Regions from separate parts of the Neobacillus sp. 204 genome, predicted to be linked through region 3. Evidence: riboswitches for the same ligand, from Rfam matches in the RefSeq annotation. Region 3 holds a riboswitch; each other region holds the start of a gene.

What was found. Region 3 has a riboswitch for cobalamin ahead of ACJ004_RS23520 ((2Fe-2S) ferredoxin domain-containing protein). Riboswitches for the same ligand answer to the same signal wherever they lie in the genome.
Region 1: linked by a shared signal. The riboswitch ahead of ACJ004_RS06640 (ribonucleoside-diphosphate reductase subunit alpha) and the one ahead of ACJ004_RS23520 ((2Fe-2S) ferredoxin domain-containing protein) in region 3 are both predicted to bind cobalamin.
Region 2: linked by a shared signal. The riboswitch ahead of metE (5-methyltetrahydropteroyltriglutamate--homocysteine S-methyltransferase) and the one ahead of ACJ004_RS23520 ((2Fe-2S) ferredoxin domain-containing protein) in region 3 are both predicted to bind cobalamin.

Annotation. Positions count from the first base shown of each region.
Region 1 is NZ_JBJORY010000002.1:519,079-521,349, reverse strand. It holds gene ACJ004_RS06645 (hypothetical protein) at 1-334, opposite strand, end outside; cobalamin riboswitch at 502-700, shown strand; gene ACJ004_RS06640 (ribonucleoside-diphosphate reductase subunit alpha) at 830-2,271, shown strand, end outside.
Region 2 is NZ_JBJORY010000007.1:126,043-128,313, reverse strand. It holds gene ACJ004_RS15880 (helix-turn-helix domain-containing protein) at 1-249, shown strand, start outside; cobalamin riboswitch at 403-598, shown strand; gene metE (5-methyltetrahydropteroyltriglutamate--homocysteine S-methyltransferase) at 745-2,271, shown strand, end outside.
Region 3 is NZ_JBJORY010000013.1:102,947-105,217, forward strand. It holds gene cobJ (precorrin-3B C(17)-methyltransferase) at 1-488, opposite strand, end outside; gene ACJ004_RS23520 ((2Fe-2S) ferredoxin domain-containing protein) at 534-917, opposite strand; cobalamin riboswitch at 1,048-1,235, opposite strand; cobalamin riboswitch at 1,417-1,611, opposite strand; gene ACJ004_RS23525 (vWA domain-containing protein) at 1,758-2,271, opposite strand, start outside.

The sequences.
Region 1 (2,271 bases), on a different contig from region 3:
TAAAAATAAAGGCAGTTAAGAAATAAATCCCCAGGCAAAGACTTGCGAGGAAAAGTAGTCCTTTGATCTTTCTTTCTGTACCATTGGAAAGAACGGCTCCAGCAGCGGAAACAATAATTGCTAACGGCCATAATGAGGTGAAATTTCTATCAAAATTACTGAAATAATAGAATGAAAACACAGCTAGCATGAGAAGCACAACAACAGCAATGGAGACACCGATATTTAGTTTTTTTCCTTCCTTTTTACTTGCTTGATCATGTTTAAAAATAGGTATTAGAATAAGTGCCGCAGCAATCCCGATAATCAACGTAAATAGAAATATGTTCCCCATATAAATGCCCCTTTTCAACTTGATCTTTCTTCATTTACGGATATGAACCCAGATAAGTTTCATTTTTATATAATAATAGACTTGAAATATTTTATTTACTATACTATTATTTAATTTAATTGATTCACTATATATTGTTTCGAATGATAATTATAAAACTATATATTGTGTTAGCCTTAAGAGATGATGCCATTGTGGCTTAAAAGGGAATCTGGTGTAAATCCAGAACTGCCCCCGCAACTGTAAATGCTGACGAAATGAACAAACCACTGTATAAAACTGTCTAATTGATTAGGTACTTATATGGGAAGGGTTCAAAGTAGGAAGAAGTATTAGTCAGGAGACCTGTCTTTCTTAAGTTGTTTCAACTTCTTCGGGGATTGAGAAGATGAACGATGGCGACAAAAGGGATTTGATTTTTTTCCATTTGTATAGTTATCGTTTCATCCGCTCAATTACCGTTGAGCGGATTTTTTTATTATAGGGGGAATTGAAATGATGACTAAGGAACTACAATCCGAACTTCATTATGTTTTAGAAGCTATTGAACAAGTTACAGGACAATATCAAATTAACACAACAGAACTAAAAAACCGAATAAGCGAACTGAATGTAACAGAGTTAGAAGCAAACCAGCAAGCATTACTTTATGCAGTGAACCAAATTGCTATGGACCAACCGGATTGGACATTTATTGCTGCCCGCTTTTATTTAAATGAATTATATGGGAAATCTGCAAAAAGCCGCGGATATGACCGTTCTTTAAAATATGGTGACTTTTATAAATTATTAAAAGTATTAACCGATATCGGGATTTATTCTAATGATCTATTAAACTTATATAGTAAAGATGAAATCGATGAATTAGCAAAAGAGATTGATCCAGATAAAGATTTTTTATTTAATTACATAGGTTTATTTTTACTGGCGGATCGTTATCTTGCTCAAGATCATAACCGAAATGTATATGAACTCCCGCAGGAACGGTTCATGATTATTGCCATGACTCTTATGAAGTATGAAAAGCAGCCGATCCGCCTCCAACTTGTGAAGGAAGCTTATTGGGCATTAAGTAATTTATATATGACGGTGGCAACCCCGACTTTAGCGAATGCAGGGAAAAGCTTTGGGCAGCTTTCCTCCTGCTTTATTGATACAGTTGATGATTCCCTTGATAGCATCTATTTAAATAATTGGGATATTGCTCGGTTAAGTAAGGATGGCGGAGGGATTGGGATCTATTATGGTAAAGTTCGTGCACTTGGTTCCGATATTAAGAAATTCAAAGGAAACTCTTCAGGTGTGGTGCCGTGGATAAAATTGGTGAATGATACAGCTGTCAGTGTCGATCAGTTAGGACAACGCCAAGGTGCCATTGCGGTGTACCTAGATTTGTTCCATAGAGATATTATGAACGGGTTTCTCGATTTGAAAACAAATAATGGAGATGAACGCCGTAAAGCCCATGATATTTTCACAGGTGTCTCTATACCCGATCTTTTTATGAAAAAATTGGAAGAGAGAGATGAGCAGGGAAGAAGTATTGGACAGTGGCATACATTTTGTCCCCATCAAGTAAAACAAATGATGGGTTGGAAGGATGAACATGGTAACCATTTAGGACTTGAGGATTTTTATGATGAAACGGATGTTAAATATTTTTCTGAGAAATATGAAGAAGCCATTAAAAACCCGCTTCTACCTCGTAAAACCTACCGAGCAATGGATATTATGACACGGATCATGGTGGCTCAATTAGAAACAGGCACGCCATATATGTTCTATCGTGATGAAGTCAACAGGCAAAATCCAAATAAGCATGGTTTAGGTAAAGGCCGAACTTCTATTTACTGCAGTAACTTATGTACAGAAATAGCTCAAAATATGTCCGCAACGACAATTATAAACGAGTACCAGAATGAAGATGGCCATATCGT
Region 2 (2,271 bases), on a different contig from region 3:
ATAGCACAATATTGCTGCTTGAGCCGGCATCATTTTAGTCATTTGTTTACAAAAGAAGTAGGAATTAGTTTAATTGATTATTTAAACCGAATGAGAATTGACATGTCCTTGTCGTATTTAGAAATGACCGATTTACCAATAAGTGAGATTGCTGCCAGAATAGGATTCCATGATGCCAATTATTTTAGCCGCATGTTTAAGAAGTATATGCAGTTTAGCCCTTCAGATTATCGATTAGCAAGAAATTGATCTATTATTATTATCGCTTTACTGTATAAAGGCAGTTTTTTTTACTAATTTACGAAATTGATAGAATTTTACACCATTTTGTATTATGCTTACAGAATACTATCAAATAGATGGTATCGGAAAGCCTGACTCATAGTTCATGCTTTCCATTTAATTGAATACGTGCGAACAGGTTCCTTGAAGCAATGCTCAAGGATGAAAAGGGAAGCTCGGTGCAAATCCGACACGGTCCCGCCACTGTAAAAGGATAATCAGCGCAATGTTTAACGCCACTGATCGATATGATCGGGAAGGTTTGTGCTGGTGATGACCCTTAAGTCAGGAGACCTGCCTGTTTCGACCACACTGAAGACCTACGGGAGATAGGGAGGTGTTAGATGGCTTGCTAATTATAAGACGGGTGACGTATGTCCCACTATATATTAGGCATCTCTAACTTTCTTTTCGATCGTTAGAGATGCCTTTTTTTATTTTAAAAAATCGGGAGGTAATGAGATGAAAAGCAGTAATCTTGGATATCCACGCATTGGGGAAAATCGTGAATGGAAGAAGACTTTAGAAGCGTTTTGGGCAGGAAAGGTAGAAGAGGAAGACTTTCTTCTTCAGATGGAACAGATTCGCCTTCAGCACTTACAAAAGCAAAAGGATAAAGGAATTGATTATATTCCTGTAGGTGATTTTACCCTTTATGATCATATCCTTGATACGGCCGTTATGTTTGGTTTCGTACCAAAAAGGTATGAATATGAGGGAGGAAAAGTGCCGCTCTCCACTTATTTTGCAATGGCTCGAGGCAGCCAGACAGCGGTCGCATCAGAAATGACGAAATGGTTTAACACGAATTATCATTATATAGTTCCAGAACTCACGGGGATCAAACCAACCGTAACCGAAAACAAACCCCTGCTTGCCTATCGTGAGGCGAAGGAAAAACTAGGCATTAACGGAAAGCCAGTCATTGTGGGACCTTATACATTTCTAAAGCTTTCGAAGGGATATGAACAAAAACAATTACCAGCACTTATTTTGCAGATTGTTCCCTTATACGCGCAAATTTTACAGGAGCTTGCGGAAGAAGGGGTAGAATGGGTTCAACTGGATGAACCGACTCTCGTTACATCCATAACAGCTGACGAAATGAAAACTGTCTCTTACATTTACAAACAACTGCAAGAAGCTGCTCCTGAGTTGAAAATCATGCTGCAAACGTATTTTGATTCGGTAGAATATTATTCTGAAGTGATCAATCTTCCAGTTGCCGGGGTTGGTTTGGATTTTGTCCATGGTTTGGAAGGGAATCTACAATCCCTGGCAACGTATGGATTTCCGAAGGATAAGATCCTTGGCGTGGGGTTAATCGATGGGAGGAATATTTGGCGTTCCCAGTTGACGGATAAAGCGAAACTCGTCGAAATCATTACAGGAACTGTTCCAAAAGAGCGGTTGTGGCTGCAGCCATCTTCCAGTTTGCTTCATGTACCAGTTACCCTCAGTCAAGAAACGAATCTTCATCCACTTATTAAGGACGCATTGGCTTTTGCTGATGAAAAATTAGATGAAATTCAATCTCTGGTAAAAAGGGCCCTTCATGGTGAAACAGAGGTTATGAAGGAGTTTAATCAAAGTGAAACCGCACGAAATGATTTGGCTCAGTCTCCGGCGAGAAATCGACTCGAGGTTCAAGAGTCAGTAGCTAGCAGTCTATCACAGGTTGCGAAGCGGCCATCATCATTTGATAAGCGCCGCGAGGACCAACAAGTGTTGGAGCTTCCTTTCCTTCCGACAACTACGATTGGAAGTTTTCCGCAAACGATAGAAATCCGTCAAGCCCGAAGAAAATGGAGAAGGGGCGAGTGGACGACAGAAGTATATGATCAGTTTGTTCAAGAACAGATTAAAACATGGATAGGGATTCAAGAAGTAATTGGGCTTGATGTCCTCGTCCACGGAGAGTTCGAGCGGACCGATATGGTCGAGTTTTTTGGTGAAAAATTAGGCGGATTCATCTTTACACAAAATGGC
Region 3 (2,271 bases):
ATAACAAAGTCCGCCTGAGCCGCCGCTTCGATTCTTTTCTCGATTAAATTCCACGGTGTTAAATGGTCACTTAAACTAATCGTACATGCATCATGCATGACTGGCGCTCCGAGTAGTGCTGCACAGGAGTTAATCGCGGAAATTCCAGGGATAACCTCGATTTCTACCCCTGAATCTTTTTTCCAGCCTTTTTCAATTAACACTTCGTAAACGAGACCTGCCATTCCATAAACACCGGCATCTCCACTTGAAATCACCGCTACCTTCTTACCCTGCTCGGCCTGTTTAACAGCCTCTTGGGCCCGGCTCACTTCTTCTGTCATTCCCGTGCTAATAATTTGCTTCCCCGTTATGAATCCCTGAATTAAATCAACATACGTTTTGTACCCAATGATGATATCACTTTCTTGAATGGCTTCTTTTGCCCGTTCCGTGATATGTTTTTCATCTCCTGGGCCAAAGCCAATAACCAACAGTTTCCCTCGCACTCTTTTTGCTCCTCCTTCCAGAAATTGAATAAAGAACCTATTAATCTAGACACTCTTTTTAACAGGCTTTAGAACCCCTTCGATACATTCCGTTCTTTCTGATGCTATAAATCCTTCGTGGCTATATTGATAAATGACATGGTCTTTAAGACAGGCCCCTCCTATCAGATGCTGTCGGACCATATTACTTCCCACCTCCGGCGTAACGTTCTTATACCAAGTTCCTTCCGGATAAACGATAGCAACAGGGGCATCCTTACATCTTCCATTACATCGTGTTCTTGTTGTATGTATGATTGACTCCAAATCTAAATTAGTAATCTCATTTCGAATCGCTTGTGTAGCCTCTTCCCCTCCCTTTCTCATACAGCTGCTGCCGTTACAAATTAATACATGGTGTTTCGTCCCTTTTAAATTCCAGGTTGTCATAAAACACTCTCCTTTTATTTTTTTTACGAAAAAAAGCACCCCTATGAAAATAGGGGTGCAGAGTAATACACACAAAATGACAGAAAATGAGGTATTTATCAGCACTTCCACCTATTGTCCCGTAGGTTAATGAAGTCATTAGGTAGAGGCAGGTCTCCTGACTAAGGTTCATCGTTCGATTGCGTCTTCCCGAAAAATTCCAGTGACATTTGCAATGAACTCCCCAATACAGTGGCGGGTACCGTGACGGAATTAAACCGTACTTCCCTTTTAAGCGCATTTCTTTCCTTTATGCGCACCTATCCTAATCATATTCAATTTTTATAGAAGGTCTGTTTCTTCTAACATAAGCGATGAGAATCAAAAATCATTTAGAATCATGTAAAAATAAAAAATCCGTTCAACAGTTGTTGAACGGATAAAACGTCAGCGGAAAGCAAGTTAAAGAAACTATACTTTTTGTCGCGAACGTTCCATCTTCTCAACCCCCGAAGAAATCGAAACTATAAAAGCTAAGACAGGTCTCCTGACTTGTGTATCTTCCTACTTTAGACCCTTCCCGTATTCGTATATCTATTAATATACGAAACAGTGGTTTGCCTATTTCGTCCACACTTACAGTTGCGGGGACAGTTCTGGCTTTTCACCAGATTCCCTATTAAGCCCAAAGGGCATCTTAACTGATTTGTTAACAAAAACATATTATATTTTTCAAAGATAATATCATACTAGTCTAACAAATAGAATATATCAAGTATTTTTTAAAGTCTCTTTTTTGAGGGTAGGTAAAGTTTTTGTTTCTCTTTTTTAATTCAAGCATAAGAACCGGCTCTGTGGCATTTAATTCCTCGAACGTCGATTATAATCCTTTTCAATGCCTTCTTTCCAGCTTCGATCAAGCTTTTTGCCGCTTCGAAGATTACTTACGACTTCATTGACCGCTTCATAATTTAATTGAGTTCCTTTCTGGTCCGCATGGTATTCCACCGCGAAGTCCTCATCGATTCCAAATTGTGAAGCCGTTGAGAGGGCATCGATATTGGCTCCAAGGAAGATGAATTCCCACCCAAATTTCTCTTTTTGAAGCTGAACCATTTTTTTGATTTTGTTCGTTGTGAATTCACGGCTCGCGTTTTCCATCCCATCCGTTGTGATAACGAATAACACTTTTTCGGCCCGTTCCGCTTCACTAGTTCTCTTTTGGACATTAATCATTTTTTGAATAGTAAAACCAATGGCATCTAATAGCGCAGTGGTGCCGCCTACTTCATACTCTTTGTCGGTCATAGATGAAATACCTCTTACATTGATTCGATCGTGTAATAATTCGTACCGGTGATCGAATAATGCAGTC